DNA from 3 places in the Vreelandella sp. 162(4c) genome. Region 2 is predicted to be linked to each of the others. Evidence: predicted binding sites of a transcription regulator. Region 2 holds the regulator's gene; each other region holds the start of a gene.

Region 1 (10,900 bases), 1.2 Mb from region 2:
AATGGCGAAATCTTTGTTGCCAGCACGAAGCCCTACCAGGGGCGTTAACGCGGTAAGTAGCTTGTCGGTTGCTCGGTTAAGGTGGTGTTTCTCTTTGCCTACTTGCCAAGCGCGAGCCACATAGTCTTGGTAAAGCGCTTCATCATCGAAAAAGCTGATGACTGCATCCACTAACGGTTGAAGCTCTTCATCGCTAAGCAGGTGTTGGTAGGGCTCTTCGTAACAAGCGGCTGGAAAATCAAAGGCGATACCGGCATTGCCGATCATTTCGGGCATGCCACCGCGGTTGGTAATTAGCGCCGGAATCCCATTAAGCATTGCCTCTGCCAGCACACGCCCTGAGCTTTCCCACCATAAGCTCGGCGCCACCACAACACGAGCGCGGCTATAAGGGCCGCGCATATCGCTAGTGTTGGCAGTGATGATCACATTGCTTAATGAGTCACGTTGCTTACCCATTTGGCGAGTGGTTTGCCGCAGTACCGCTGGCCAGTCGGCTCGCGCCTCAACCACTTCAAGCTCAATATCGGACCTTTCGCGCTCCAGCTTTTCAGCCAACTGGACAAATACACTCGCGCCTTTTTGCCAACTAGGGTTAACAAACAGCAGACGTTTACGTTCATGCTGTTCGGCGATGAAGTTTCCTGGTGAGATAAACTTGCCCACCGGCTTGGCCGTATAACCTACCGTTTTACGATACATATCCGCCGTAGCTTGGCTATCAGTCAGTATCAAATCAACATCACGGCACCAGTTCGGTGCTTTATAGTTGCCGTTCGCCAGATAGAAGGCGACAGGAATACCGCGATCACGAGCCTCATTGGCAATTAGCATTTCTAAGGTTTGACCACCGAAATACCAAACAACATCCGGCTTAAAGGAATCCAGTAGATAAAGGTACTGGCTGTACCAAAGCCCTTCTTCATGCGCCGTAAAGTGGTCACGGTTATGGCTATAGCTCACTACCAGCTGGTGTTTAAGTGATCCGTCATCAGCTTCGATCAACTGATGCAGGTGGGTACTTAAGTTTGGAAATTGCTCTTTGAGCCGCCCCATCCCCTTGGTGTTGTCGAATACGGTCGCACCCAGTATCTGAACGTCATAGCCATGCGCAACCAATTGCATCAACATTTGACGAACGGTCATGCTGGCACCGCTTGAAGTATCCATCAAACAGAAAGGATTGGCCCAAAGGATGCGGGGCTTGCGTTTTTGAGTAGTAGATGTGGCAGTGGTTTTAACCATGAAGCGACTCACACAGAAAAGGGACAATTTACCTAGTTTACTGTTCTAGCGCGGCAAGCAAAGGCGCGAATGCGCCTATAATAAAGTAGGTGTTCTCGCGATCAGCTTTGCGCAGGAGCTGGAGCAAATAAAAACGGGGCCGATTGGCCCCGTCGTTATTTTCTAGTTCAGCATTACCAGCAAGGGTATTAGCCCAGCAGAGACAGTACAGACTGTGGGGTCTGGTTAGCCTGTGCCAGCATCGAAGTACCAGCCTGCTGGAGAATGTTAGCACGTGTCATGTTCGATACTTCCACTGCGTAATCGGCGTCTTCAATTCGCGAACGGGCCTCGGAGAGATTAGTGGAGGTGGTCGCCAAGTTATCGATTACCGAGTCGAAGCGGTTAAGCGTAGCACCCAGCTCAGCGCGGTTGGTATCGAGCCCTTGGGTTGCCTCATCAATCCCGTCAATCAGATTCTGGAATTCTTCATGCGTAGCGCCACCTGAAGCTGCAGCAGTAGCAACAAATTTGCCACCAGATACTGCCGCAACAGTACCGCCATCAGTAGCCTCTTCTAGGCCAAGTCCACTAACCGTAGCATCTACACGATTGACTTTAATTACGTCTTCACCGTCAGTATTGGACCCTACCTGAATGTTTAGCTGGCCAGTAGTACCGCCACTTGCGACGTTAAGTAGTTTAGTTCCGTTGAAATTATTGCTGTCAGCAACACGCTCAATTTCTTCTAAGCGCTCATTGATCTCGGTGACGATCGCATCACGATCTTCTTGGGCATTGGTATCGTTGGCACCCTGTACCGCCAGCTCACGGATACGCTGCAGGTTGTCGTTAATTTGGTCAAGGCCGCCTTCCATGGTTTGTACCAGGGAGATACCGTCGCTGGCGTTACGGCTAGCTTGATCCATGCCTTTGATCTGAGCAGTCATTTTGTTGGCAATGGCTTGGCCAGCAGCGTCATCAGAGGCGCTGTTGATGCGCAGGCCAGAAGAAAGACGCTCTTGCGCTTTGGCCAGCATAGACTGAGAGTTGGACAGGTTGTTCTGGCCAATCAGGGCCGTAATGTTAGTGTTGATTACAGACATGTGAGTGCTCCTCGAAGATTAACTGGCCAATTGGCCTGCTTAGCGGCGCTTGCGTCGCCGTTATATTAATTAACGGCAGGCCCATCAAATTCTTTAGAAAAAATTACGCTTTTTTATGTAATTCACTGTAACTATTTCAACTACCCTCTCAACTGCGTTCTGAACTACTTTCTTATTTGCTGTTCTGCATGTTACTCAGCATGCTGAACTGCTGGGAGAGATAGCTGCTCATGGAGTTCATTTGGGCGATCAAGCCATCCAATTGCCCAAACTGCTTGCGGTAACGCTCTGTGCTTCGCTCAATACTTGCCTCCATACGCAGCTTACGCACATCCAGGCTATCAACCCGCTGCTCAGCGCTAGTCACCGAGCTTTGAATAATGCCATCTTCTGCAGTGATGGTTTCAAGCGTTGCATTTAAGCGCCCTGCAAAGCCGCCTTCTTCGGTGTCGCCCGCAAAAAAGGCAGATAGCCCTTCAGGGTTATTGGCTACTGCATCGTCCAACTTATCTTCATCGACCTTAAGTCGTCCCTTCTCATCAATGGCAATACCTAGTTGAGAAAGCCGTGAGATATCGCCGGTTCCGAGGTTGTCGGTAATATCCCGGCGTAGGCGGTCTTCAATGGTACGCACGGTGCGGTCGCCAATTAGTTCGCCAGACGTTTCGCCTTCGCCGTTGTATGCGGTCATTCGACCAACGGTGGATTTCATTTCGTTATAGTTTTTAACGAACTCGTCAATGGCTCCTCTCAGCGACGCGTCATCACGTTCAATCACCAGCGTAACGGGGTCTCCAGAGGCCTCTGTGAGATCAAGCGTTACGCCTTGAATTGCCTCTTCAACGCGATTGGTTTTACTGGTGATAGCAATGCCATTAACATTCAGTTCAGCGTCCTGACCTGAACGCTGGGTGGCTGCATCCATGGTCAGCGATGCCAAACCTGAGAAGCCCTCCAGTGAAGCATCTTGGCCCGTCTCTTTTGAGCTCAGCGCTAAGCGGTACCCAGTGCCGTCATTCACGATAGAAGCGGTGACGCCAGACTCTTTATCCGCGTTAATTTGGTCACGGACATCCGCCAGCGTACTGCCTGCTGAAATAGTCACGTCGTAGCTTGTTTGGGTACCGCCAGCACCAAACTCAAGCGTTAGCGTCGCATCGGCTGCTGTTAGCTCTTGGTCTAGCGCTACGCTGCTGGAAGCAGCGCTGCCTGCGCGAGCCAGTTGGGTAACGGTTACTTCATAGCGCCCGGCATTAGCGGTTTCGCCTGCGGTCGCCAATACGCCATCGCCCGTCACGGTGCTTTTTTGCTGTTTAAACGTAGAAGCGTCATTCAGCGCAGCGATAGAGGTTTGCACCCTATCCATTGCTGACTCAAGGCGCCCATAGGCAGAAATCTTGGTTTGCTGAGCACTTTTCTGCTCTAGAATAGGCACAAGCTTTTGCTGTTCGGCCGCTTTTAGCTGATCCACCAAACCTGAAAGATCCAATCCAGAACCTACACCGAGTGCTGTGATCGATGCCATGGGGCTCATTCCTTATAAGAAGTAGAGAAAGGTGTCTAGGTAATCTATCGGCTGCGGAGGAACAAACTTTAGAGGTAATGCCTTTTTTAAGCTGTTTTTAAAGCATTGCAAAGAAAAATGCCCAGCACATAGTGCAGGGCATCTTGTAAGCTATTAATTTAGCTAGTTTATCTGCTTAACCTTGGTTTTGCTGTCCCAACACGGCAAACTGCTGGGTCAAATAGGCACTGGTCTGATTCATTTGCGCCACCATACCGTCCATTGCTTGAAACTGCGTGCGATAACGCTCAACGGTTTGTTCGATACGGTTTTCAGTGGTCGCAAAACGGTCTTCTAAAGAACTAACACGGCTTTCAGATGAGCTAACAGCGCTTTCAAGCCGACCACCTGTACCCACAAGGCCCTCAAGCGCTGAAGCTATTTGTCCAGCCATGCCGCCCTCTTCGCTATTGCCTGCAAAAAAACTGGCTAGCTGGTCTGGCTGAGTAGCGACAATGCTATCTAATTTATCTTCGTCAATCTCCAGCTTGCCATCCACTTGGAGTGAAATGCCAATATCGGATAACACGTTAAAGCCATCTCCGCCGACAACAGCACTGATTGTTTGGCGAATCTCTCTTTCAACAGCGCGAGTGGTGGCATCGGCATTCAGCCCTGCCGCCTGGCCCGTCTCTGGGTCAAAGGCTGTCAAAGTCGTAATGGTCTCTTTAAGTGTGTTGAAATCATCGACAAAAGCGGTGACCTGCTCGCGAATAGCTTCGTCATCCTGCTCAACGGTTACAGTGCTCGTCGCGCCAGCCTCAGCAAGGTTCAAGGTAACGCCTTGAATTGCACCTTCCACTTGATTGGTGGGGCTAACGATATCGATTCCATTGACGTTAAACGCTGCATCCTGGCCCGCTTGAACCACCTGTGCATCGGAGGTTGCGACGCCAGCGGCCAGAATGTCAGAAAAATTAGTGCTTTCAATACTCGCATCTGCGCCGGTATCTGTAGCATTAACGGAAAGCCGATATCCTTCGCCATCATTGATAATTGAGGCGTTTAAGCGGCCATCGCTCTGTTCATTAATGGCGTCACGCATATCTTCAAGAGAACTGCCGTCGGGGATAGTAATCGTGGTCAGGTTTCCATCAGCGATAGTAAAATCTAAAGACTGTTCGCCCGTCACTATACTTTCCACTGCTGTTTCCAGACGCTCCGTCACCAAGCTACTGGCAGTAGCTAACTGATTGACCTCCACTTCGTACTGGCCTGGCTGAGCCTCATTACTGCTAACAGCACCAACTGCACTGCCTTCTACATTGGTTGTCAGACTATCGAATGACGACCCATCATTGAGGGCTTGAGCAGAGCTTTGAAACTGCTCAAGCGCACTTTTAAGCTGACCGTAGGCAGATATCTGCGTTTGCTCAGACTTAATCTGCTGCGCAATGGGCTCAAGCTTTGCTTGCTCTGCCTCTTTCAACTGACCAAGCAATCCGTTGAGATCCAGCCCAGAACCGATGCCTAGTGATGCAATAGAAGCCATAGAACCAATGCCTTTTTTGAATACATGTAGCTACGCTGACTGCTCCCAATACCCTTTATCTGCGAAGCCTGCGTAACACTGTTTTTAATACAATTACCTTAAAACCTCGGCTAGGTGAAGAATAACTTAAATATTCTTCTTCTTTTTTTCGTATTAAGACGTTGTTTAAAGTAACAAGGCGTAACAGACATCACCAATTAATGAGAAAAATCACAATAATAGATTCTTCTTTTAGCTGCTCTTCCGCCCTACCCCAACGTAACGCAGCCCCGCTTCTTTAACGGCACTTGGCGTGTACAAATTACGCCCATCGATGACGACTTTTTCAGCCAGCTGATCGGCTAACCACTTGAAATCGACACTACGAAACTCTTTCCACTCGGTGCAGATCACTAGGGCATCTGCGCCTTTGACTGCCTGGATACGGTCGCCTGCTAGCATCAAGTCATCCCGCTCCCCGTAAATACGTCGGCATTCTGCTATGGCTTCGGGATCAAACGCCTGCACCTTAGCGCCCGCTTGCCAGAGTGCTTCCATTAACGTGCGGCTTGGGGCTTCACGCATATCATCCGTGTTGGGTTTAAAGGCCAAGCCCCATACTGCAATGGTCTTACCGCTTAGATTGCCTAAGTTATCTTGCAGTTTTGTGAACAGGGTCTGCTTTTGGCGTAAATTCACTGACTCGACGGCGCTGAGCAGTTCCGGTGTATAGCCTAATTGACGCGCGGCGCGCTCTAACGCCTGGACATCTTTGGGGAAGCAGGAGCCGCCGTAGCCGCAGCCAGGGTAGATGAAGTGATAGCCAATGCGGGGGTCGCTGCCAATCCCTCGGCGTACGTCTTCAACGTCAACTTCGAGGCGTTCGGCAAGATTGGCGATCTCGTTCATAAAGCTGATTTTGGTGGCGAGCATGGCGTTGGCGGCATATTTGGTCAGCTCTGCGGCCCGCACGCTCATAAACATCAGCTTTTCGTGGTTGCGGTTATAGGGGGCGTAGCACTCTTGCATATGCGCTTTTACCCGCTCGCTTTCCGTGCCAACGATAATCCGCGCGCCACGGGTAAAGTCTTCGATCGCCGCCCCCTCCTTCATAAACTCAGGGTTCGAGCACACATCGAACGCGAGCGATGCACCGCGCTGTTCGAGCACATCGCTGATAACGGCGTGGACTTTTTCCGCGGTGCCCACCGGCACGGTAGACTTATCAATCACCAGCTTATAGCTATCCATATGCTGGCCGATGGTGCGCGCCACCTCTAATACATAGCGTAGGTCGGCACTGCCATCTTCATCGGGCGGCGTTCCCACGGCGATAAACAGCAGTTCGCCATCGGCTACCGCCTGGGCAGCGTCGGTAGTAAAGCGTAAACGGCCAGCCGCCACGTTATGGGCAACGATAGTGCTTAGCCCTGGCTCGAAGATCGGCACCTCTCCGCCATTAAGCTGATCAATCCGATCAGCGTTAACATCCATACAGGTGACTTGATGACCAACATCGGCTAAACAGGCGCCTGCGACAAGGCCGACATAACCGGTTCCGAATACACTGATATGCATGACTTATTAACTCGCTAAAATACGTGGTAGCGAGCGTAGCACATTGACCTACCGTTGATGAGTTCAATAGTGGGAGATTCTCTCTAAACTATAGACCTTGGTCTAACATCGATTTTGGTTTATAATGCGCTGCAACAAGCCCGACTTGGTGCTGACCGCAGGAGAACATGCTATGACTCCGAGACTTATGACTTCAAAACCTACGCCTCCAGAACTGACGAAAGAACGCTCTACTCCATCGTCTTATGGGTCATCGACCACCGCAAACGTTCAACGTAGCCTTCGCCAGTGTTTATCGATTGCCGCTGAGCTGCTGTACGATCATGGTCATGTACTTGAAACCATTACCCTTCCCCAGCGCGGCTTAGCCCGCCGCGAGTTGTCGGCACTTAGTTCTGCCACGCCCACCTGGGCAACCTGCCAACAGGTGATGGAAGACAGTGAGGCAGCAACCTTTAATGAGTATGGCCGTTTTGTATTAACCTGCCTTGGCCGCGAATTGATGTTTGATATGTTTGGCCAAGGGGCCGCTGACTGCGCCTAATCCCTCTGCCACCAAACATTGCTGCCCTAAACAGCTGATCAAAAAAAACGCCCATAAGCGAAAGCTTTGGGCGTTTTTTGCTTGGTCTTATGTTCTTCAGGCTCATTTTTAAAGCCTGACCCTATAAGACCTAGTTCTATGTAGCTTAGCGCAGGCCGAGCATTGACAGAATGAACAGCACAACCACGATAAGGCCAATAATGTAGATAATATTACGCATAGGGCACTCCTTGCTTATTGCGTTTTAGGGAAATCAAAGGCTTGCTTACCCATTAGCCAACACCTCCAGCCTAGCAGGCTTTTTCTGCTTTTGCGTAATATGGCTTCATTTTCGCCCCCGGACACGCCCTACCTGCTTGATCTCTTCAAGTGAGATAGGGTGCTCATGCTTGAAGAGCTCGGCAATTTCGCGTGTGGCACCCAGCGCTGTGGCAATGAGCACTAGGCCATCGAGAGTTATTTGCCCACTGGATTCGAATCGTTTAATGGTGGACTCAGAAATACCCGCCATCTGCGCCAAGGTTTTACGGGAAAGGTTCTGCGCCAGTCGCGCTTCTCGTGCATTGGCACCGACCTGCTGGGACAGTTCACCAGGGGCAAGTAGAGAGTGAGTCAGGGCCATGGAAACCTCTAAATAATGGCTCATTTATAATCCATTATACACTAAAAATGGCTATAAAAGACCACATGTGATCTTTTAAGACACAGACACATAGTTCCAGGCTCAGAAAGTACTACCTGGCCTTACTTCTAGCGGTTATCTGCTGTGGAACCTCTGCTACTTCTAAACCTCGAACCGTTGCCACTTATACCGAAGGTGTTGCGATGCGCGCTACTGCTTTGCTTGTTTCGTTTGCTGTTACTTCGTTGTTACCCACCGCCTATGCAGCCGCTAATGAACCTTCTGCAAACACACTCCAGACGCTAGACCGGCAAACCCGCCAGCTAAACCGCGTGCACAGCGTGGTAGTGGCCTATGACGGTGAGATTATCCACGAGCTTCACCAAGGTGGGCCGGGGGTGGCGTCGCCTACCAATATTAAATCGCTGTCCAAAACGGTGCTGGCTGCCATTACGGGTGCAGCGATTGAAACGGACATCATTGAATCCGCTGAGCAACCTATGGTGGCGCTGTTTGGCGAGCATCTACCGCGCGGTATTGATCCGCAAGTTGGGGATATCACCGTGGCGCATCTGCTCGCCCAGCAGGCTGGGCTTGAGCGCACTTCTGGCAGCAACTATGGCGCCTGGGTGGCCAGCGCCAACTGGGTGAACGATGCGATGACGCGCCCATTCGTGGATGAGCCGGGTGGGCAGATGCTCTATTCCACCGGCACCAGCCATCTACTTTCCGCCGCACTCACCCACGCCAGCGGCGAGACGACCCATTCCCTTGCCCAGCGCCTATTGGGTGATCCGCTTAATATCACCATTCGCCCCTGGCTACGCGACCCCCAAGGGATCTACTTTGGCGGCAATGATATGCAGCTCTCGCCACGAGCACTCATTGAGGTAGGCGAGCTGTATCGTAATGATGGCGTCGTAGTGAATGAAGCAGGAGGCGAGCAGCGCATTCTGCCGGAGGGTTGGGTGGAAGAATCATGGCAGCCGCGCGGTACATCGCGCTGGACTGGCGACGGATACGGCTATGGTTGGTTTATTACGCAGTTGGCAGGCGAAGACGTGTACTACGGGCGTGGCTATGGCGGTCAGGCGCTTTACGTTATTCCAGAACGTGAGATGACTGTAGTGATCACCTCAGACCCTAACCCACCCTCGCCGGGCGGGCAGTTCCAGCAGCGGTTAAACAGGCTGGTAGAAGGTTTGTTAGCTGAAAATGACGAGTAGCACAGCCAGGTCGCGGGTGCGCTTACTCGCCTTTATGGCCTAGGCTCATCAAGTAGAGCGCGGCGGCCAGCGCCAGCACTGAAAGCGCTAAGTAGATGGCTTCCAGGGGCGTGGCAAAACGGATATCCACCACGGCGCGGAAAAACTCAATGATCACCGCTAGAATCACCACCCGGGCGATTTTATCTTTCAGTTGGTCTAATGAAGCGACGTTAAACGGGTGGCGCAGATTACTCGCTTCGGCTTGGTCAATACGGGAGACAAACAGTCGGTAAACACCTAAGCCGAAAATCAGCAATACGATGGCAATCAGATAGATGTCCACCGCAATGATGATATCGGGCACCAGGCTGTCGTGAATGTCCTGGGTGCCACCCAATAGGTAGTAACCCATCACGTCGGCGACTACCTTGAAAATATCCACGGTACCGACGATAAACAGCATCAATGAACCCAATAAGCTGGGCACGACCGCCAGCATGACCAAAAAGCGCGAATTCCACAGCGCTGTTTCAATGCGTCGCTCCCAGTGGCTCTGGCTCTCGGGGGGCTTAGGCGGCGTTGAAACCGGATCAGTCATGGCATACTCCTGTTGTTATATAAAAGTTGTTATATAACGCTGCTATATCAGACTCATCGTGATCAATACGCAGGTGGCGACGAACAGCACGAACCCCAGCAGTAGCACGATACCATCACGGGCAACCAAGCCTAACCCCAGCAGGGTAAGCGCAAGCCCCGCTCCGTTGGCCGAAAAGGGAATAAACTCCATCGGCGGCATGGCCAAGGCAATCAATAAGCACATCAAGGCAGTTACCCGGATACCGATGTAGCCCGTCAGCCAAGGTAATCGCACCCGCAATAGTCCATCTATCCAGCGGGCAGGCTTTTTCATCAGCTGAATGCCTTTATCAAACTTTTGACGGGAGAGAGAGCGTTTTAGCAACCAACGGGGCAGCCAAAACGCCTCACTTCCCGCTAGTAACTGTACGGAAACCAGCAATACCAATGCGGCCATTAAGGTCGGCATGCCGGGTATATCGCCAATGATCGGGGTGAGCGTAATCAGCCCGGCAACCAGCAGCAGCGGCCCAAACGAGCGCCGCCCAACGGCGTGAACAACATCGTCAACGCTGACCCGCGAAGCATCCTGCTCCATACGCTCAATCGAGCTGATTAGATCCATTAAATTCGAGTCTTCGTTGCGGTTATGCATCGGGTTTATTGCGCTCCTCTACGTGCAGTTTGGTACGGATAAAATCGCTATGGCTAACATACAGTAAATCCGCCAAGCGACGAATACGGTGCTCTTCAAGCGGGTCAACGCTGCCATCGGCCCAGGCCAGCTGCCACATTTGCGCGACCAGCTCACAGCGCTGGTCGTAGTTATAGTGCTCTTTGATCAGGCTAACAAACTGGTAATGATCGACGGCCTCATCCACTTCTGTTTGTGCCAACGTCATCAGCTCTTCCACATCGCTAGCGCTGAGCTGGTAGCGCTCGGTCAGCATAAGGCGCAGCGCGGCAAGCTCTTCATCGGTGGTGTCATAATCGGCGCGGACGAT
Region 2 (10,900 bases):
GCTGCCGTGGTGATGGGCATGCTGGGTATGGTACCTGGCATGCCCAATTTCGTATTTCTATTCTTTACCGCGTTGTTGGCTGGCCTGGCATGGCTGTTAACGCGCCAAAAAGAGAAGGCGTTGGTCAAGGAGGAGATTGCCGCGGCACCGGTGCCTTTACAGGAGACTCCCGAAGCGAGTTGGGAAGATGTGCAACTGGTCGATACGCTTGGCCTGGAAGTGGGCCATCGCTTAATCCCGCTGGTGGACTCGCGTCAAAAAGGCGAGCTGCTCGGGCGCATTAAGAGCGTACGTAAGAAGTTTGCCCAAGAAGTGGGTTTCCTGCCACCGGTGGTGCATATCCGCGATAATTTGGAGCTGCCGCCGAACGCCTATGTGCTCTCCATGAAAGGCGCCGAGATTGGTCGCGCTGAGGCACAGCCGGGCAAATGGCTAGCGATTAACCCTGGGCAGGTATCGGGCGAGCTGCAGGGCACCCATACTCAGGATCCCGCCTTTGGCTTGCCCGCTGTCTGGATTGATAGCAACCAGCGTGAGCATGCCCAGGTGTATGGCTACACCGTTGTGGATGCCAGTACCGTCATAGCGACCCACTTGAACCACTTGTTGCACCGTCATTCACCCGAGATGCTGGGCCGTCAGGAAGTACAGAAGTTGCTGGATAAAATGGGCGATGATCAAAAAGCGTTGGTCGAAGAGGTGATCCCCAAAGCTATTTCATTGACGGTACTGCAGCGTATCTTGCAAAACCTGCTCGACGAAGATGTCTCTATCCGCGACATGCGCACTATTCTCGATACCCTGGCCGAGTACGCCACCCAGCAAAAAGATCCTAATGAGCTGACGGCGCTGGTGCGAGTCTCGCTGGGGCGCGCCATTGTCCAGCAGTGGTTTGCGGGGCAGGAGACACTCAATGTCATGGGGCTGGATGCCCAACTGGAACAAGTGCTGGTACAGGCCATGAATGGCAACGGCGCCATGGAGCCCGGTTTGGCAGAAACGCTGATGACTCAGGCGCAGCAGGCGCTGGAGCGTCACGAAAGCTCAGGCGAACCACCGGTGTTGGTTGTGCAACATTCGCTAAGGGCGGTGCTGTCGCGCTTCTTACGCCGCCGGTTACGCCATATGTCGGTACTGTCCCAGGCTGAAATTCCCGACGATCGCACATTAAGAGTGACCACAGTGGTCGGCGGACGTTAAAGATGGCACGCCGTGATAGGCTAGCGTCGTCCATTTTCAGAACAGGCAAGGGTAAATCATGAGCGTTAGACGTTTCGTGGGAGCCAATAGTCGTGATGTGATGCGCCAAGTGCGTGAAACGCTCGGTGAAGACGCCTTGATTGTCGCAAATCGGCGTACCGAAGGGGGCGTTGAAATTTTAGCGATGGCGGATGAAGCCATTGACCACTTTGAACCCTCACCAGAACCTGCACCACCCGAAACGCCGACAGCACCTTCAGCGCAAGACCCCATGCAGGCGATGAGCGAGCGCTTACTGCGCGAAATGCAGGATATGCGAGCGCTGCTGGCAAACAGCCAGTCAACCCATACTGCTTCACCATCGCCAGCAGCGCCCACCGGAACGGCTGCACGGCTGCGTCAACTGCTGTGGAATGTGGGTTTTAGCAGCGAAATTGCCGATGAACTGCTGGCTGGGTTGCCTGCATCGCTAACCAGGTTAGACGGCGATAGCGAAGCCCCACTGCAGTGGCTGCGACAGCAGTTAATGGATCGCCTTTACGTACTCAACGATGAAGCAAGCTTTTTCGACCAAACCGGCATTGTTGCCCTGGTGGGGCCAACGGGGGTAGGTAAAACCACCACCACCGCCAAGCTGGCCGCTCGTTTTGTGATGCGCCACGGCACGCGCCCGGTAGCGCTGGTTACCACCGACAGCTTCCGGATCGGTGCCCATGAGCAGTTGCGCATTTATGCGCGCCTGCTGGATACCCCGATGTACGCCTTGGATGCCGAACAGCCCATCGACGATTTGCTGGGCCGCCTGCAGGGCAAGCAGTGGGTAATTATCGACACCGTAGGCATGAGTCAGCGTGACCAGCGGGTGATAGAGCAGATTGCCCACCTGCAAGGCGGACGCTCGCGGGTACGTTTGGTGCTGCTACTCAATGCTGCCAGCCAACCGGAAACCCTCGAAGAAGTGGTGCTGCGCTACCGTCAGGCCGCGCGGGCGGCGGGCGCAGAGTTAGATGACTGTATTATCACCAAACAGGATGAGGCGGGACGTCTGGCTCCAGTGTTAGATATTATTATGCGTCACGGGATGCGCGTACTGTTTGGCTCTAATGGCCAGCAGGTGCCCGAAGATATGGCCCTTGCCGCCCCCGATGCGCTAGTGGATCAAGCGCTGAGTACCGCGACACCTCAGCGTGAACGGGTGCAAAGTGCCGATGCGCCGATGGGAATGCCGCGCTGGTCGCGGGATGTCCTGGGCCAAGGGCGTCGTTTGTCGTCGCTACTGGCGAGGTTGCGCCAACGCGTCACGGGGTTTGCGGAATTAGAAGAGATCTGGAACCTAGCTTCGCTGCCTAGTCGTTTGCAGGAAACACATTTGGATGCATTACTTGCCGGTTATCCAGCGGCAAAGACCACCTTAGGGATGGCGTGGTTTCCGCGGCGCAATGAGCGCGGCTGCGACTGGGCAATGCCGGACATTGGCCTGGACACGGATGGTGCCTGGCTGGCGCTACCCTGGCTGCAGCATCGCCACGCCGCAGGGTGGCAGCCACGCTTAGCCGCTCTGTCGGCATCGAGCGGCGTTGCGGTGCACTTACTACCGCGCTTCCCTGAACCGGATGCACTAGCGTGGCTGGAAGCCGAGCACTTGACCTGGGTCAGCCAAGTGGCCCCCAGTCATCGGTTACGCTTTCACCACGAACGTCAATCTATCCGCCAGCTATTTAGTGACAGTGTGCTAACGCACCATGTGGGCGTGCGTTTTCGTGGCCAATCGGTGCAACTGTGGACTGCCTACGCCGAAGTCGAGGACGCCAGCGGCACGGCGCTACTCGCCTGGTTCGGTGAAGTTCGCGATCCGGAAAGCGCCAAAGTAGTGGCGCGCCGCTACTGGCTTACCCCCGCTCGGCTAGGAGCAGAGGTGCTCTCACTGCTGTTAACCCAGCTGCAAAGCGAAGGCTTGGCCGCCTTGACGCGTCGCGCGTGGCAGCAGTTAAAAGAGGCCGATAGCGGGGATCTAAATGCTGAAGTTCGCCTATTGATGGCCAGCGGTGTGGCATCGGTCGCCGGGCATCTCGATGTTGCTGATGATGAGGAGGCGCAGACGCTGCGTGGCGATCTGCTCAACCTATTAGGCAACAGCCGTCGCCGCCGCGATACCGGCATGCTTGATGCACTGGTCTACGCCTTTATGGCACGAGATGCGATTCGTCAAATGGGCAGTGTTAGTCGAGAGGGCGTGGCGTGAGCGAACAGGATCAAGCATCGGGTCTACGCAAGTGGGCAAACCTGCAGCGCCAACAGCAGCAAGCTGAGGGTACAGTTGATGTTGCGGCGGCAGAACACGTGCCGGAATCTGAACAGCCTAGCTCTCTGTTAAAGCCGACAACTGCAGCGGTGGAAGAGCCAGCAACGGTGGTAGCGCACCGGCCCAAAATTCCGCTTATTGTGGTCGGACTACCGGGTAGTGGTGCAGCCCAGGTGAACAAGGTTAAAGCACGATTAGGGCAGTGGTCGACGTTAGGTCGAAGCTGGGCCGGTGATCCTGAGGATTGGGATATTCATATCGTCATGGCCGAAACGGCCGACCTAGCCCAACTTTGCGATCAATACAGCCGTTGGGCACTGTGGATCAGTAGCGATGCCGATACCTTTGCTTCCATGTTCCGTACCTTGCGTCAACTACATGAGCGTGGCGGGCCGCGCCGTTTGCTGGCGCTCCACGAGCCGCACTTGCCGCGTCAAGGGTTGCTCAATAACTTGCGTGAGGCAGCTGATTACTACTTAAATATGGAGCTGTTGGTACTTGCACGATGAGCGCACTCTGCCGAGGAGACCAAGCATGCTAAGCTGGCTATTAAGAGGGAGACTGCTACTGAGCCCAGTACTGCTGACAGGGTGTCTACTAGCAGGGGTAACGGGAAACGCCCAGGCGACACCCGGTAGCTGGAGCAGCCAGATACCAGGTCTGATGGTAGCGATGAGTGATCGGTCAAGCGCTAGCCAAAACGCTACCCCACCTGCTGCTGCTAACAATGTGGAGTCAGCACAGCTCGGGCGTATTCATTGGCAGTTTCAATATCCCCCTGGTGCGTTATTAAACGCTTGGCTGTGCCATCCTGAGCAGTGCGTTGCGTTAGCTGGCATGCGGGGGACTACCACTGCCCTGGCGGGGTTTGCCGCGGATGCGCCGTTGCATTTTCGCTTCGCTTTACGTCCGGGGCAGCGGCCTGTTCGTGTCCAGGGGCTGCAAATGATTGTGAACTATCAGTGAAGGCTGGATAGACGCGAGGCGAGAGGATGTACACAGCACAAGGCAGGATCAAACAGAGTGAGCTGTTGACGCAATACATGCCACTGGTACGACGTCAGGCCTTGACGCTTCAGGTCCGTTTGCCAGCCAGTATTGAGCTCGACGACCTTATTCAAGCCGGGATGGTAGGGCTGCTGGAAGCGCTGGGGCGCTTCGATGCCACCCAGGGGGCAACGTTCGCGACGTTTGCCAGTCAGCGTATTCGCGGTGCAATGATGGATGAATTACGTACCCGCGACTGGTTGCCCCGCAGCGTGCGCCGCTCAGCGCGAGCGGTTGACAGTGCCGTTCGTCAATTAGAGCAACAGCTCGGACGGGCACCAGAAGAGAACGAAATCGCCCAACACCTTGAAATGCCGTTGAGTGAGTATCAGCAGCTCCTCAACGACACCAACAGTGGTCAACTGTTGCCGTTTGAAGAGCTGGTGGCCGACGGTGGCGAGCCTAGCAATAATGAATTGGCTAATTCACCGTTCGAGCAGTTGCTAGACGGCCAGCAACGACAAACGTTGATTGAGGCAATTGAAGCGCTGCCAGAGCGTGAAAAGCTGCTAATGGCGCTGTACTACCAAGAAGAACTCAACCTTAAGGAAGTAGGGGCTGTGTTGGGCGTCACGGAGTCACGCGTTTCACAACTGCACAGCCAAGCCGTCAGCCGCTTACGCGCGCGTTTACACGACTCGGCATAACACCTCTTTTTACTCACTTGTGACCGGCAAGGAGCCGTGGATGAACCCTTCGACGCTGATAGGCATATTTGCCAGCATACTACTGTTGGTGAGCGTGCTGTTTTTCACCGCAGAGTCCCCTGAAAGTTTTATCAATTTGCCGGGTTTGGCCATTGTGGTGACCGGTACCCTAGCGGCAACCTTTATCAGCTATCCGCTGAAAGAGGTGCTCCGCGTCGTACGGTTGGTGGGCTTGGTATTCCGGCGCGAAAATACCTATATGCGTGACGATATCCGCGAATTGGTGGATATGTCGCGACTCTGGTTTAAGGGCGATGTACGTGCGGTCGAGCGCGAGTTGGAGCATACCCGAAACCCGTTTTTGCGTACCGGGATCCAACTGGTCATTGCCAACACCAAAGAGGATGAAATTTTTGACATGCTGCGTTGGCGCATTGCCCGTCTTAAAGCGCGTGAGCATGCCGAGGCACAAATATTCCGTACCATGGCCACCTACGCACCCGCATTTGGCATGATCGGCACCCTGGTGGGGCTGGTCAATATGCTGGAAGTCATGGACGCAGGCGACCTGCAGGTGATCGGCCCGCGCATGGCGGTGGCCCTGCTCACCACCTTCTACGGCATTTTACTCGCCAACTTGGTGTTTAAGCCGATTGCGGTGAAACTCGAGCGCCGCACCGAAGAGCGGCTGATTACCATGAACATGGTGCTGGAAGGTATTTCGCTGATTACCAAGCGCCGCCTGCCGTCGTTTATTGAAGAGACCCTCAACTCGTTTGTAGCTAACTATCACGATGAGATCCGTGATAACAGCGTCAAACCAAGGCCTGATTCGTCGGTTAGTGCGGCGGCGAAGGGGTAGGCCAGATGCTTGACCGTGATACGCGCCACGCACTGGAAATGACGCCGTCGCCAGGCGATGGTGACGAGGGTTGGCTAACCAGCTATTTGGATGTGCTGACGCTGCTAATCACGCTCTTTGTGCTGCTGCTTTCACTGACACCGCCGGGAGGCGGTGAGGCGGCTGATACTGCTTTCATGCGCTCGGCTAGCGCTGTATCATCATTGCCGCTGGCGTCTCTAGCCACTGGTATTCAGCCCCGCCATTCAGGGGTTCAGCCGCAGTTTGATGGGCTCGACATCCCCGGTGTCAGTGTTTCGCAAGGGAGTGAAGGGGTCACGTTACGTATTGATACCAGCCTTTTATTTCCCAGCGGTCAAGCTGTACTGACTTCCCGTGGGCAAGAGGTGGTAGAAAGCCTTATCGATGTGCTGACCCGTTTTGACGGTCAGATTTCGGTAGAAGGCCACACCGACAGCGTGCCTATTTCAACGGCCCGCTTCCCCTCTAATTGGGAGCTTTCATCAGCGCGGGCTATCGCTGTGGTGAGGCATTTAGAGCGCCAAGGATTCAATATCTCTCGTATGCGGGCCGTCGGTTATGCCGACACCCAACCCATGGAACCGAACGCAACGGCGGAGGGCCGAGCTGCCAACCGTCGCGTAGAGTTGTTGCTAAGGCAGCAGGTCGAGGGTGAATAGATTGCGAGGCCACGTTTGTGTCCATGTACCACCCGCGGTTGCAGTCGTTTGGAGCTCTGCTGGTTTTAGATGCCGATTGTCGCCGCATTCAAGCCAGTAGCACCAACTTAACCCGCTTGACCGGTATTGAGCGCCCTGAAAATGGGCCGCACACTCTTGCCTATGTGTTAGGAAAACGGCTAAGCCAGCGGGTGCGCCGCGAGTTGCAGGGGCAGCAGAAACTCTCCGGCCCGCTGGTGTTTATTCGTTCCAAGCATAGCAACATGCGTTTTCAGCTCTATGCTTACCGAGCAGGTGGGAAGGTCATCGTCGAGATTGAGCCACTCAACCCCCAAGGTAAGCGCCGCCTGCTTGGCACAGTCAATGAGCGGCTGATGCATTTAGCCGACGCAACCCACCAGGAAGAGCTGCTCGACTGCTTGGTTAACGCTATTCAACAGCTCACCGGCCATGATCGCGTCACCGTGTGCCATTTCGACAGTGATTGGCATGGTTTAATGGTTGCCGAAGCGCTGGGCAACCAGCTGCCCTCGCTGTTGGGTCAGCGCTTCCCCTCAAGCGACTTCCCTGTCGCCTTACGCAAAAGTTACCAACATTACCCCGTTCGGTTAATTGAAGACGTCGATGCGCCGCCTGAAACGCTGACTCCCGCCTACTCGGGAGTGAGCCTTAGCGGCAGCTTTTTACGCGCCCCTGCCCCTGAGCGGCAGCGATATTTAAATCGCCTGGGGGTGCGTGGGTCATTCAGTTTGGCCATGCAGGGGGATACTGGCTTATGGGGTCTAGTGTTTTGCCATTCGCCAGCACCGCACTCGGTTGACCCCCCCGTGCGTGATGCCGTTCGCACCCTCGTGCAAATGGCCACCCAGCGCATGCTGTTGCTACGGGCGCGTCAAGAAGCCCGCTACCTACAACGGGTTCAGGATAGCCTCGTGCTCAGTGCGCGAGCGCGCAGCGAGCCGCAAAGTCCCCAACAGTTACTTCATGAGCAGGCGGCTATCTGGATGAAGCTGTTTCGCGCCCATGGCGTGGTGCTGTGGGTGAATGGTGGCGCTTATCAAGCGGGTGTGACGCCGACTCCAGAAGCGATAAGCCAGTTTGTGCTGCGCCTGGAAAGAACTCATGTACATAGCGGCCCTTGGTGCACGCGCGAAATCGGCAAAGAGACGTTAACCGCTTCGCTAGCCATGCCCGAGCAGTGTGGGGCTCTAGCAGTGCCGCTGCCAATGAGTTCGACCCAGCGCGCCTGGCTGATTTTTTTTTCGCCCCGAGCAGGTGGAAACGCTGTATTGGGCGATGCAGCCTACAACCAACCCTAAACCGGCCGTGATATTGGCTCCATCGGTTGCTTGGTCTGAAGAGGTAGTCGGCAGAAGTGAAGCGTGGCTGCGGGTAGAGCGCTTAGCGGCGGTAGACTTGGGGGAAGACCTGACGCTGGCGATTTCTGCCTATGAAATTAGCTCACTGAATATGCACCTGGAGCACGAACGCAAAGCCCTTGCCGAAGCCAACCAACGTCTTGAGCAATTAGCCCATTTCGATCCTCTAACCAAGGTGTGGAACCGTTACCGCATCGAAGAAGCGATCAATGCAGAGCTGGTGGCTGCCAGGCGCTATGCGGCCGCTTTTGCCTTGCTACTGTTCGATGTGGATAACTTTAAGCAGATCAACGATGCTCACGGCCATAGCGTGGGTGACGATGTGCTGGTGGCCCTGGCGCGCTTAGTGGAAAGCTCGCTGCGTGGCTGCGACCACCTGGGCCGTTGGGGAGGCGAAGAGTTTATTGTGCTGGCGACTCATTCCGATGTTGATGCCGCCACTGGCCTGGCTGAGCGGCTGCGCTCGCTGGTAGAAGAGCTGCGTATAGAGGGCGTTGAGCAAACGGTTACAGTGAGTATCGGTGTCGCCGTTTGGCAGCCGGGTGACAGCTGTAAAACCCTTATCTCCCGGGCTGATGACGCCATGTACCGCGCTAAGCATGGCGGACGCAACCGCGTTGAAATGGCGCTTGAGCCTGTGGTGCTGATTTAAGCAAACCTTTAGGTGCCACTACCTTCACACTGGGTGAGCATCCGGTTGATCGCCGCATCGGCGCCTTTTAGGCTAAAGGTCATATACCACGGCTCGCGCTCGTCCTGGTCGAAGCCGAGAAATAGCTGCTCCCCCTGGCGCATGTCGGCCATCAGTGATGCCAAGTCACTTAAATAAAAGTGAGCATAAAACCCGTCATCGCCGCGCTCAGTGATAAATTCCGCCATGGTGTCGATAACGGGCCGCTCATCGATGCGCAGCCGAGTGGGCACCAGGTTTACTGTACGGCTCTCTCCCTGCTGCTGCTCAAGGGTGACGCGCATCTCCAGCCAGGGTAAATCGCAAACGCCCGAGGTGGCATTCAAGCTCAGCGTCGCATCCGAGTAGCTGTGGGTTTCTACCGCCCGATAGTGGCGTTCGCCCCCCAGTGAGAGCGTCATTGACTGCCAATGGTCGTGGGTGGCCACATCGTCAGTATTGAAGGTGGTCGCGTTAGCGACGGGCGTAGCGACCATCCACATGGTCGCTATCGCCACAACGGTAAACGTGAGCGTGCAAAGATACTGGGATGGAGAGCGCAGGAAGTGAGTTGCGGACATGATCAAAGCCATTTAACCCAAAACCCCAGTCTATATCGTGTTTGGGATTGGCAAAATAGTAACGCGCTGATTTTCCTATATATGGTAGAAAAAATTAAAAAAAGTGCCTCATATGGTGGGAGGTCACGTCTATACTTCACTTCGATGCTACGTATAATCGCCCTATTTGAGCGCTATAATTCACCCTCGCTGTGAAGGAGTTTTGCGACATGAGCACCGCTGCCAAGGCTATGAAGACCTCTAACGATGTCCCTATGCAGGCCCCCTCGCGGGAAATATGGGACGCCAAATACCGTCTTAAGGATCGTCATAGCCAACCCGTTGATCAGGACGTTGGTGCTACGTTTGAACGGGTTGCTCGTGCCCTGGCAGCGGTGGAGGGAGATAAAGCGGAAGAGTGGTTGCCCAAATTTCGCTGGGCGTTGGAAAACGGCGCGATTCCTGCCGGTCGTATTCTCTCCAACGCGGGGGCTGAGGCCTACAAGCCTGCGGTGAGCCTGATTAACTGCACTGTCTCCCGCACCATTCGTGACTCCATGCGCGATATCCTCGACTCAGTGGTTGATGCGGGTATGACGCTGAAATCCGGGGCGGGTATCGGCTACGACTTCTCGACGCTGCGTCATAAGGGCGCGTTCGTATTCGGCGCTGGCGCGGGCACCAACGGCCCACTGGCGTTTATGGATATCTACGACAAGATGTGCTTCACCGTCGCCTCTGCTGGTGGTCGGCGTGGTGCTCAGATGGGTACTTTCGATGTGGGCCACCCAGATGTGCGCGAGTTTATTCAGGCCAAGCGCGAAGCGGGGCGCCTACGACAGTTTAACCTCAGCTTGCTGATCACCGACGAATTTATGGAAGCGGTCAAGAACAATGCTGACTGGCCGCTGGCTTTTCCGCTGCACCCCGGTGAAAAAGAGGATGTCAAAGCGGAAGACTTGATCTACCGTGACTGGCCGGTAGTTGAAGAGGGCTACACGGTCGATGCCGAAGGCCGCGTCGCCTGCCGCATTGTCGAAGTGATTAAAGCGCGGGAGTTGTGGGACACCATTATGTCCTCCACCTATGACTACGCCGAGCCTGGCTTTATCCTGATCGACCAGGTTAACCGCATGAACAATAACTGGTTCTGCGAAGATATCCGTGCGACGAATCCCTGTGGCGAACAACCCTTGCCGCCAGAAGGCGCCTGCCTGCTAGGTTCTGTCAACCTAACCAAGTTCGTGATCGACCCCTTCGGCGCCGAGCCGCGCTTTGATTGGGAACGCTACCGCAAAGTGGTCGCGATCTTCACGCGTATGCTCGATAACGTGGTCGAGATTGCCGGTTTGCCGCTGCCCCAGCAGCAGCGTGAAATAGAAGCCAAGCGCCGTCACGGTATGGGCTTTTTGGGCTTAGGCTCAACGCTCACCATGCTCAAAATCCCTTACGGTTCTAAGCAGTCGTTGGTGTTCACTGATGAGGTGAGCCGGCACTTAGCGATAGAGGGTTGGAAGCAGGCGCTGGAGCTCTCCCAAGAGAAAGGCATGGCG
Region 3 (10,900 bases), 980 kb from region 2:
TAGCGTTAAATCGAACTGAGCATCCTGCTGTAGAAACCCTGACTCAGCCAGTATCAAATCGGGCAATGTCTGAAACCCAGAGAGATCCTCTTGCCGATAGTTGAACATGACTTGGACAAGTGGGTTATGAGCCGAATTACGTGTGGGCTGTAGCGCTTCCACTAGCTGCTCAAAAGGTAAGTTTGAGTGCGCCAAGGCACCGACAACAGCGTCTTGACACTGTGTCAGTATCGTTTCAAATGAGTGGCGACTATTGATGTCATTGCGCAATACCAAGGTATTAACAAAAAAACCGATTACCCCCTCTATTTCCTGACGCTGCCGATTAGCTACCGGCACTCCCACGCGAATCTCTTGCTGCCCGCTATACCGGTGTAACAGTCCTTGAAAGCCTGCCAAAAGCACAGTGAAGAGGCTCGTATTCTGGCTCTCAGCGAGGCGACGCAGGCCTACTAGAAGTTCTTTAGGAAGAGAAAACGCATGTTGCCCGGCACGTTTGGCCGTCAACCTCTGCCGGGGGTGATCAGTAGGCAGATCCAACGTAGGGTGTTCACTGCCCAGCTGTTGTTGCCAATAAGCAAGCTGCCGTTCCCCTTCTCCGGATGCCAGCCACTCACGCTGCCAAACTGCATAATCAGCGTATTGGATGCTCAAGTCAGGCAACTGAACAGGCTCACCGCGCATCTGAGCACGGTAAGAAGCTGCCAGCTCATCGAGCATAATCTGCATAGATACACCATCGGAAATGATGTGATGCATGACGACGATCAAGGCATATACATCGGCGCTCAATCGTAGCAACGCAGCCCGCAACAAGGGGCCTTCTGAGAGATCAAACGGCTCGTCATTAAGCCTTCGTATCGTGTCTTCCTCGTGCTGCTGAGCCTCACCAGCAGACATGCCACGAAAATCAACGACCTCCAGACCGAAGGAGACATCAGGCCTGATCGACTGTTTGGCCCCCCCTTCACTGGCAACGTAAAACAACGTACGCAGCGACTCATGCCGCGCTATCAAATCGTCAAAGGCAACACGCATCGCGTCTATATTCAGGTGACCCGATAAACGTAGGACACCACCGATATGATAAGCCGTACTTTCAGGGTCTAGTTGCCATAAGAACCATAGGCGTTGCTGGTCATGAGAGAGAGGTAGTGGCTCGGCACGGTGTGTAGGTGACAATATTGGGATCGGCGAGCGCCCAGAATTGACATGATCACTGCTGATACGCTCGACTTCATTTGCCATAGCGCCCAGTGAGGAGTGTTCGAAGACTGACTTAGCTGAAAAATCAATCGCCCAATAATCGCTAATACGTGAAGCCAACTGCACCGCCGCCAGAGAATTACCCCCGCTAGCAAAGAAGTGGGCATCTTTTCCCAACGGCTTTTCCTTGCCGTCCCTCAGCACTTGGCGCCAGAGCTTCGCTAACGCTTGCTCCGTTTCGCTTCCAGCTTCCGCAGTAGAGTGCGATGACTTTCCACCACCAGCATCCTCATCGCTGCCGCCACTGACAAAACGCCCAAAGGCGTGAATGGCGTAGGCATCCAGGCTACCCGCCTCCCAGCCTTGGCGGCAGGCACTGCGCTGCAGTTTGCCGCTGGAGGTTTTGGGAAGGCCACCTGGGTTAAGCAGTAGCACTACCGAAAGCGGCTCGTGGCAAGCGCTCCCCACCGTCTCGCTTAGCGCTTCGACCAGCTTCTCGGCGGGCACTAGCTTCTGTATGCCGCGGGAAACTTCTGCCGCCACGCCGATCCCTTCAGCGCCTTCCGGTGTGGTCACGGCAAAGGCCGCCACGCGCCCTTTGCGCACCGCTTCCACCTCGGCTTCGATAGCGCTCTCGATATCCTGGGGGTAGACGTTATGGCCGCGCAGAATGATCAGGTCTTTGATACGCCCGGCGATATACAGCTGCCCTTCGTGCAGAAAGCCTAGATCGCCAGTGCGCAGCCAGCGATCATCGCGGGCGTCGTGGTTCTGTGCATCAGCATCATCGGTGCGCTGCCAACTGACCCCATCGCGGGTAACAAAGGCTTGAGCTGTTGCTTCTGGGTTCTGCCAATACCCGTGCGCCACGCTAGGCCCATTGACCCAGATCTCGCCGACTTCACCACTTGGCAGCGAGTGAAGCCCCTCAGGATCGACAATATCGATAGCGTGACCGGGTTCCGGTGTACCGCAGCCCACCAGGGTGTTGCCTTCAACCGCTGAGGCAGCCTTTCCCTCGGCCAGCGACTGTTGAGAAAAAGCCGAGCCTACCACGCCCGTACCGCGCGAATTACAGCTAACCAATAGCGTCGCTTCGGCCAAGCCATAACAGGGTGCTGCGGTGTCAGCGGCAAAGCCCGCCGGGCGGAAGCGTTCGATAAAGCCAGTGAGGGTATCGTGGCGTACCGGCTCGGCGCCTGAGAACGCAACCCGCCAGCTGGATAAGTCGAGCGCCTCAAGCTGCTCGTCGCGGATACGCTCAAGACACAGCCGGTAGGCAAAATCAGGGCCACCGCTAATGGTGCCCCGGTGGCGGGAGATCGCTTCCAGCCAGCGTACCGGCCGCTGTAAAAAGAAGGTGGGGCTCATCAATACCGCAGGGATACCGCGATAGATGGGCTGCAGCAGGCCACCGATCAGCCCCATGTCGTGGTAAAGCGGCAGCCAACTGACGAAAACATCGTCGGCACCAATCGAGAAGCCCGTCTCGATAGCACGCTCGTTCGCCATCAGATTGCCATGGCTCACCATCACCCCTTTGGGAGTGGCCGTGGAACCTGAGGTGTACTGTAAAAAGGCGAGATCACCGCGCTTTGGGCGATGCTCGACCCAGTGTTCAGCGCGGCTCTCATCTACGGCATCCACGGGGATCAGTTCGGCGCTGCCGAAGCCTTCGCTTGCAGATGCGACCACATCGATAATCGTTGTAGAGGTGAGCACACAGGCGGCCTGAGAGTCGGCGGCAATGGCGAGCAGGCGCGCCAGATGCTGCTGCTTGGCCGACTCTGGAGGGAAGACCGGCACGGCAATCACCCCGGCATATAGGCAGGCGAAGAACGCCACCACATAGTGTTCATCGTTATCCAGCAGGATCAAGGCACGCTCACCAGCCGGGAACCGCTGCTGGAGCTCGCTGGCCAGGGCGCGGGAGCGCCGCTCCAGGGTGGCGTAGTCAAGGGTGGTCTCACCTTGTGCGTTCACTACAATCAGCGCCCTGTCGCTGGGCATTTCCCGGGCCAGGCGACTTAAATGTTCAACGAAGCTGTGGTTAACAACGTTATGGGACGGGTGGCTGTTCATCGTCTGGGCGTGCCTTATATTCATATGCGTACCTGCTGGAACTCCTGGCCGTGGCGTGGGATTGAGCCGTTGTATTCAGTCTTTGGAGAGGTTGCCGTGACCTTCCGCCATGGCCACGACGACTTTGCGCGGCCCTTTGAACGGCGTGCGCGCATGGGCGACCAGCATGTTGTCGAGCATCAGCACATCGCCTGCCTGCCAGGGGAACATCACCGTTTCGTCGGCCAGTACGCCGCGGATCTCATCGAAGATGGCATCGTCAATGGGGCTACCATCGGCAAAGAAGACGTTACGCGGCATGTCTTCGGGGTCGAGCAGCTCTTCCAGCGACTCTCGCACCTCTGGCTGCAGGTTGGAGACATGGAAAAGATGGCCCTGGTTAAACCACACCTGCTCACCGGTGACAGGGTGAGTCTCTATGCTTTGGCATAACTGGGTAGTACGCAGGTCGCCATCAGGCTTCCACTCACAACGAATCCCCGCGCGCTGGCAGAATGCCTCCACCTCGGCACGGTCTTCGGTGTTAAACACCTTTTGCCAAGGCATGTCGAAATCGCCGTAGTTGCGTACGTAGAGAATGCCGGGGGCAAAGCGCTCGCGGATCTCTGCAGGCATACGGCGGTAAATAGCGCGGCTATCGGCTATCGGCGTCTCTCCCCCTTCGGGGGAAGCGGTGACACAGTGGAACCAGATTTTCATCGGCCACTCGCGGGTGTAGGCCTGCTCATTGTGGAGGGGAATATGTTGATGAGCGGGGTACTCGGTCGAGGTATAAATGCCCGACGAAACCGCTGAACGCGGTGTTGAGGCGAACTCATAACTCAGCAGAGGATGACCAAAGGCGGCAGCAAACTGCTGAAAATCGTCCACGGAGGGAACATCGAAGCCTCTTAGCAACACCCCACCGACTCTGGCCACCAGCGTCTCAATATCAGCACGCAACTCGCCAAAGGCTTCCAGCAGCGGCTGCCCTGGATAGGTGGGGGAAATCATAATGGGCAGCTCCGAATCAGCAGGCCCCTGACGTTTGGATATGGTGTTGGTTTGTTGCGTTGGTGTTGCGCTTTGGCTGTCCATTATTGAACTCCTGAAAATTCGTTGAGTAGCGTTTACCCTGGGCGTTTGTGTGTGAATAGCCTGAATCGACATAGCTTGATTCGACATAACTCAGGGCAGCGGCATAGCCACTCGGCGCTGGCAGCGGCCATGCTTGCAAAGGTGATGAAACGGGAAGCGAGTGCTCAAGGTGATAGGTGCCTGGCGGCCCTAAAGAGGAAGTGATCGAGAGCGCCTGCAAATGATCAGCGATGCCCAGGCCCAAGGCTTTGAGCACCGCCTCTTTAACCACCCAGCGCTCCATAAAGGGCAGTGCGAAGCCGTCGCGTGCGTGGCCGAGCTGCTCACTTGGCGATAGCACCAGCCCTTGCAGCGGCGCCAGCTCGGCCTCGGGTCGGCAGCGCTCAATATCGACCCCCACCGCGCCGCCGGGAGCAAGCGCGATCAGGGCGACATGGCCAGAGTGGGAGACATTGAAAGCAGGCCCATCAGCGTTTTCCAACGCTGGTTTGCCGTAAGCGTTCTGAGTGAACACCAACTTTTCAGGCGCCACGCCGGTGCGCGCTGATAGCAGTCGCCGTAGGGCAGCGCGTGTCGCCACAGCGCGTACGACATCAGCGTGATGGCGAAGCCGCTGGGCGCGCTGCCGCTCGGCTCGACTCAGCAACCGATCATCTTCGTCAGCCACCGGGGCGTTCAGGTCGAGCGATAAGCGCCAGACTTCAAGCCCCTCAGGAGCCCCTTCAGCTAACTGCAGGCGCTGCATGGGGCACCTCCTCAAGCCGTCGAGTTAGCGCCCGTTCGATAGTCTCCAGCACTTGTGCTTGCTGCTGGCGAATAAAGAAGTGCCCTCCTTCGAACCAGTCCAACGAGAATGCCCCGCCCGCTTCTCGCTGCCACGCTTCTAAACGCTCTCTTTCGATATCGTCATCGCGCCCTGCGAGTACCTGTAAGGGATAACCAAGCGGCGACCCGCCGCGATAGCGGAAACTGCGGCAGAGGCTATAGTCCGCCATCAAGATATCGAGGGTAAGGCGCAGCAGTTCCGGGCTTTCGAACACTTCCTCTGGGGTGCCGCCCTGTTGGCGAAGATCCGCAATCAGGGCTTTGTCGTTATCAAGGCCCGCCAAGCGGTCTGAGTCGCGCATTGAGGGCGCCGCGCTGCCTGAGGCGAACAGCATCCGCGGCTGAGGTCGCCCTACATCGCGCAAGCGAGCTGCCATGCCGTAGGCCAACAACGCCCCCATGCTGTGACCGAACAGGACAAAGTCTCCACGCATCCGCGTTGCTTGCTCTTCGCACAGCCGCACGACCTGGGTCTCGAAGTCATCGATGAGCGACTCACCCAGGCGTTCACCACGCCCAGGCAGCTCGACGGGATATACCTCGATCCAGGCGGGCAACTGACGCTTCCAGCGCAAATACATAGTGGCGCTAGCCCCGGCACAGGGCAGGCAGAGCAGCCTTAAACGCTTAACCTGCATCCACCTGCTCCGCCTCACTTTTGGCCTGCGCATCCATCCACTGGCGCAGCGACAATGGCCGCATATCAGTCCAGGTCTTTTCGACGTAGTCGAGGCAGGTTGGCTTATCGCCGAGTACGCCGGTATCGGTCCAGCCAGCGGGAATCGCTTTCCATTCTGGCCAGAGGGAGTACTGCTCTTCGTGGTTGACTAATACGCGGAAGACACCATCTTCACGATCAAAACAGCTTGTCATGGGACTAACCTCATCGTTGCCAAAGGAATGAGAAATAAAACGCAATTACTTCTCATTACTCAATGACGAGTGAGGCACAGGAAAATTTAATGTGAAGGAAGAAGAAAGTAGAAAAAATACGTGCGGGGGCTAAACGGCTCTAGCGCTTAAAAACGCGACAGCCGTTAAATCATCAATGAAGAAAACCAGGGGGAACAAAAAACGGAGTGGGCAAAAAGCAGCGATTTATCAGTTGCTCTCATCACTGCGCGGAATCATCCCCGTTAGCAGCCATAGCTGTTCGGCTTCACGAAATACACGGCGGTGCTGAGAGGAAGCCGCTAACCACGCATGAAGCGCCTCGCGATCAGCGTCGCTCAACGTCTCTTCATGCTCGCGCATCAGCCAGTCTAGCGCCGTTTGCCAAACGGCATCATCGCCGCTGTCGTTATCCATCGTTACTGTCAAACCTCGCTACTGCTGCCTGCTGAACACCTGTCTCGGGAAGCGTGTAATATTATCAACGCTATTTGCTGACAGTGTAACAAAGCGACAACAAAGAAGGGACGGAACGTGGGCTTACCTATCTGGCAACATCTGGCCTTGTAGCGACTGGCGGCAATGAGTCAGTGCATCGCGAATCATAAAATTAACTAACGTGGTGGAAATACCTAACAAGTGGGCCACTTCCCGCTGCGTATGACTTCCCGAACGATAGAGCTCAAAAGCGCGCCGCGTACGCTCGGGCAGCTCGTCCAAAGCGTTAACCACCTGGGCCAAGGCTTGGCGATCAATCGCGATCACCTCTGGGGAGTGTGATGCGTAAGAGGTGGTATCCCCCTCCTCTTCTTTTGCAAACAAAGTTGACTCAAACGCCGAACGGCGGCAGCGGTCAATGGCGAGGTTGCGCACCACACGTGACACATAGGATATGGGCTGCTTCACCTCAAAAAGAGTGGTTGCCTCTGAAATTTTCAGATAGGCATCCTGCACAACATCATCGGCTTGATCAGCATTGCCCAATACTCTTGCAGCGACACAGCAGAGCCGGGGCCGCTGATTAACGAAGATATCTTCTAACTCAGCGCTCCAGGTCTGGGTATCCACAGCTCGGCCTCCTGCCTTGATTAACACCACGGAATAAATGGCAATAATTATTATTTGCGTTAGAGCCTGACAAGTCAACTGGTGAGAGCTAACTCACTTTTTATAACGATATGCTTGTTGATTTTTTTGTTGACTCAGTTAATAGCAACATGTAGCGGGGGCATCTCTCATACGCCAAATGCATAGATGATCTACCATTAAACCAACTTGACTCCTGTCATCTCCGCGTCATGAATGGCTAGTTACATTGAATGCATACAGTTTTTGCCATTCACTAAGACACGATGAATGCTCAGGGGAAATACAATGCTCGATAGCAGTAACGACCTACTCGAAACGGTGAAGCAGGCGGCGTACGAGGCAGGTGCGCTGTTACGCGAGGGATATTCGCTAAAGGGAAGAATTGCCTTTGAGCAAAAGGGGGCGTCAGACTTTGTCAGCTACTACGATACGGCCGCCGAGAACATCATTATCGACTGTATCAACAGCGCTTTTCCCGATATCGCTTTCCTTGGTGAAGAGAGCGGGCTTACGCCCACCGATAGTGACTATACCGTCATCATTGACCCTCTTGATGGCACCAGCAACTTTCTGCATGGGGTGCCTCACTTCTCAGTCTCCATCGCGGTTACTAAGGACGATGAGCTGATCATCGGCGTTGTCTATCAACCGCTGCTTGATGAAATGCTTTGGGCCAGCCTTGGCACCGGCGTCTTCCTCAACGACACGCCGCTCACGACGCCTGAACCGCGCCCACTGAACGAGATGCTGGTAAGCACCTGCCTGCCCTACCACGCTAAAGGCGACTGTACGACGGCCCTAGATCAACTCGCTGCTCTAATGCCCCAGGTGGCCGGTATCCGCAGCCCAGGATCGGCGGCGCTGGAGATCGCCTACACCAGCCTGGGCCGGTTTGATGCTTTTTGGTCTCAAGGCGCTAAGCTCGACTTTTGGGATATCGCCGCCGGCATTGTGATTGCCAGAGAAGCTGGCTACACCGTCACGGATCTCACTGGCGAGCCGAATCCCGCTCAATGGAACAGCCTGATTGCAGCGCACCCTGAGCGGCATAGCCAACTGCTAGCGTTTTTAACTTCCCACTGATAAAAAATCTACCTCGCTTCTAGGCTCACGCGTGTTCGATTCACCATCGAATATCCCGTGAAACCTGCCTACACTCAAAACACCCACGCCGCGGCCCAGAGGACGTAATTAATGAAGCCTTCCTATCTTCTGCCTAATTTGCCCATTACAGCAACGATTATACTTTTTGGCCTGCTGGCCGCTAACACCGCCCATGCTCAAGAAGAGGCTGACGCAAAGCTCTGGGATGATGCCCTGGTTAAGGCGGCACAGCAGGTAACGCTGGGGCCGCGCCCGTTGTTCTTAGTAAACGACATGAGTGCGGATAACGATCACGAGCGCGAACTGAAAGCCTCTTTATTGAGCTGCGCTGCTGAGCAAACCCAGTGGCAGCGGTCTCCATTAACGATTGGACATCGTGGCGCGCCGTTACAGTTTCCAGAACATACTCTCGAATCTTATATTGCCGGTGCTCAAGGCGGGGCGGGTATTCTTGAGTGCGACGTCGCCTTCACTGCCGATGAGGAACTCGTCTGCCGTCACTCTCAGTGCGATTTACATTACACCACCAATATCGTCGAGACCGACTTAGCTGAAAAATGCAGCGTGCCTCCCGCTTTTGATGAAGAAAACGGCGAGCTAATGAATGCAGCAGATATTCGCTGCTGTACCAGCGATATTACCTTAGCCGAGTTTCGTAGCCTTCAAGGCACCATGGAGGGGGTGAACACCGATGCCACTACCCTTGAAGAGTACTTAGCAGGCACACCGGAATGGCGCACTGAGCTTTACGCTACCCGCGGCACATTAATGAGCCATGCCGACAGTATTACGCTATTTCAACAGCTTGGCGTGCAGATGACCCCAGAGCTGAAAGTGCCAGAGGTAGAGATGCCGTTTACGGGTAATTCAGAAGGCTTTACGCAGCAGGCGTACGCACAGAAGATGATAGATGAGTACAAAGCGGCAGGCGTTTCCCCCAATAATGTATTCCCACAATCTTTCAATCTGGATGATGTACTTTACTGGATTGAACATGAACCTGAGTATGGAAATCAGGCGGTTTACCTGGATGGCCGCTACAGCGATGACTCCTTTGATCATACAAACCCCGATACGTGGCAGCCAAGTATGCAGTCGCTGGTGGAAAGCGGCGTTCAGATTATCGCTCCTCCTACCTGGATGCTGGTCGAAGCGAATCCAGAGTTCGGCAGTGACGAGCAGGCAAGACGCCTGCAATCTTCACTTTATGCCCGCCGCGCCCGGGATGCAGGCCTATCTATGATCACCTGGACACTTGAGCGCTCGGGGCCGTTGAAGGAAGGCGGCCAGTGGTACCACAGCACCACTGACGATGTTATTCAGCGTGATGGCGACAAACTGGTTACTTTAGATGCCCTCATCAATTACGTTGGCGTTATCGGCGTGTTCAGCGACTGGCCCGCCACGGTTGCTTTCTATGACAATTGTGCTCAGCGGGGCGCGCCCTGAACTGCACCCCGCGGGAGCAGCGCGAAGCGGTGCCGGGGTTGGTGTGGTGCCATTGGGCGTCGTTCCGACGCCTCCCGCGGGTGCCTTGAAACGCTCGCTGAACTCGCGCTCTTCGTTACCACGCGCTACGGGATGTGCACGGAGCTGAAGCAATGGGTTTTCGTAGCGCGTATATGGACTCCTCCTCGTCTGCAAGCACAAAAGGTCATAGCGGCACGGTCGACTGCTAGCGTATATCCGGTCTCGTAAAGGATGCCTAACGTGGACATCGGACCTTAATGGGCTATTCGCACGTCGGGTACCCTCAGCGTAAACGAGCTTTATTACTCTACGCGCTACACGGTATGGCCCGACGTCGGTTCGACCTGTTCGCCATCTCTCTTTTGGTGGTGCAGTCGGGGCGGTAGGAACACCGGTTAAAGGTTCAACATTGATGGTCGCGTCGCCTGCTTAAGCGGCGGCCAACTCAGGGTTATACGGCACTTCGTAACGTGTGACGGCCCACGCCATGCGCGCTGTCTTATTGGCGAGTGCCACGATCGCCACGTTGCGATGTTTGCGCACGGCAAGGTGCTTGATCCACTGGCTGAGTCCGTCGTCTTTTTTCACCGCATAACGAAGGACGGCGCGGGCGCCATGTACCAGCAGCTTGCGTAAGTAACTATTGCCACGTTTACTGATCCCCAACAGGCGCTCTCTCCCGCCCGTGCTATGTTGACGCGGGGTCAGCCCTAACGAGGCGGCAAAGTCGCGTCCTCGCTTATATATAGCGCCGTCACCCAGCACACCCGATAAGGCACTGGCGGTGATGGGGCCAATGCCGCGGAGGGTCATCAAGCGCTTGGCAACCGGGTCGGTATTGGCATGCGTTTCAATGGCGGACGTTAACTGCGCAACACGCTCGTCTAAATAACGTAAGTCATCCGCTAAGTCGGCCAATAGGCGGCGAAAGCGGTCACTGAGCCCGTTGGTGGCATCCTCCAGCCAAAGAGGCAGCGCCCGCCGTAACTGCTGAATACCGGTGGGGGCAATAAACCCATACTCACCGATGAGGCCACGGATTTGATTGGCCTTCGCTGTGCGCTGGCTAATCAGCTCTTCACGGATCCGGTGGGTGGCCTGGCTGTCCTGTTGATCAACGGTTTTTACGGCCACGAAGCGCATCGTGGGACGGCCT

Evidence for each region. Region 2 encodes FliA, which starts transcription of late flagellar genes. Its sites were predicted from a motif close to CTAAAGTTNNNNNNNNNNCNGCCGATA; they were not measured.
Region 1: the regulator FliA is predicted to act here: its motif matches at 3,901-3,927, upstream of fliD (flagellar filament capping protein FliD).
Region 3: the regulator FliA is predicted to act here: its motif matches at 6,127-6,153, upstream of AC4EYZ_RS06410 (MbtH family protein).

Annotation. Positions count from the first base shown of each region.
Region 1 is NZ_CM176981.1:3,606,874-3,617,773, reverse strand. It holds gene AC4EYZ_RS16590 (glycosyltransferase) at 1-1,245, opposite strand, end outside; gene AC4EYZ_RS16585 (flagellin N-terminal helical domain-containing protein) at 1,434-2,330, opposite strand; gene fliD (flagellar filament capping protein FliD) at 2,503-3,855, opposite strand; gene fliD (flagellar filament capping protein FliD) at 4,031-5,386, opposite strand; gene AC4EYZ_RS16570 (UDP-glucose dehydrogenase family protein) at 5,618-6,943, opposite strand; gene AC4EYZ_RS16565 (hypothetical protein) at 7,116-7,487, shown strand; gene AC4EYZ_RS16560 (helix-turn-helix domain-containing protein) at 7,813-8,133, opposite strand; gene AC4EYZ_RS16555 (serine hydrolase domain-containing protein) at 8,313-9,335, shown strand; gene AC4EYZ_RS16550 (YqhA family protein) at 9,358-9,915, opposite strand; gene AC4EYZ_RS16545 (exopolysaccharide biosynthesis protein) at 9,958-10,551, opposite strand; gene AC4EYZ_RS16540 (tellurite resistance TerB family protein) at 10,544-10,900, opposite strand, start outside.
Region 2 is NZ_CM176981.1:2,400,626-2,411,525, reverse strand. It holds gene flhA (flagellar biosynthesis protein FlhA) at 1-1,200, shown strand, start outside; gene flhF (flagellar biosynthesis GTPase FlhF) at 1,259-3,442, shown strand; gene AC4EYZ_RS11010 (C15 family peptidase) at 3,439-4,011, shown strand; gene AC4EYZ_RS11005 (flagellar protein FlhE) at 4,037-4,468, shown strand; gene AC4EYZ_RS11000 (RNA polymerase sigma factor FliA) at 4,495-5,196, shown strand; gene AC4EYZ_RS10995 (motility protein A) at 5,237-6,058, shown strand; gene AC4EYZ_RS10990 (OmpA/MotB family protein) at 6,064-6,738, shown strand; gene AC4EYZ_RS10985 (GAF domain-containing protein) at 6,762-8,057, shown strand; gene AC4EYZ_RS10980 (GGDEF domain-containing protein) at 8,035-8,769, shown strand; gene AC4EYZ_RS10975 (hypothetical protein) at 8,778-9,380, opposite strand; gene AC4EYZ_RS10970 (adenosylcobalamin-dependent ribonucleoside-diphosphate reductase) at 9,578-10,900, shown strand, end outside.
Region 3 is NZ_CM176981.1:1,424,349-1,435,248, forward strand. It holds gene AC4EYZ_RS06390 (amino acid adenylation domain-containing protein) at 1-3,312, opposite strand, end outside; gene AC4EYZ_RS06395 (TauD/TfdA family dioxygenase) at 3,364-4,365, opposite strand; gene AC4EYZ_RS06400 (4'-phosphopantetheinyl transferase family protein) at 4,298-5,110, opposite strand; gene AC4EYZ_RS06405 (thioesterase II family protein) at 5,088-5,828, opposite strand; gene AC4EYZ_RS06410 (MbtH family protein) at 5,818-6,063, opposite strand; gene AC4EYZ_RS06415 (FecR/PupR family sigma factor regulator) at 6,292-6,510, opposite strand; gene AC4EYZ_RS06420 (RNA polymerase factor sigma-70) at 6,622-7,149, opposite strand; gene AC4EYZ_RS06425 (inositol monophosphatase family protein) at 7,456-8,253, shown strand; gene AC4EYZ_RS06430 (glycerophosphodiester phosphodiesterase family protein) at 8,365-9,723, shown strand; gene AC4EYZ_RS06435 (IS110 family RNA-guided transposase) at 10,174-10,900, opposite strand, start outside.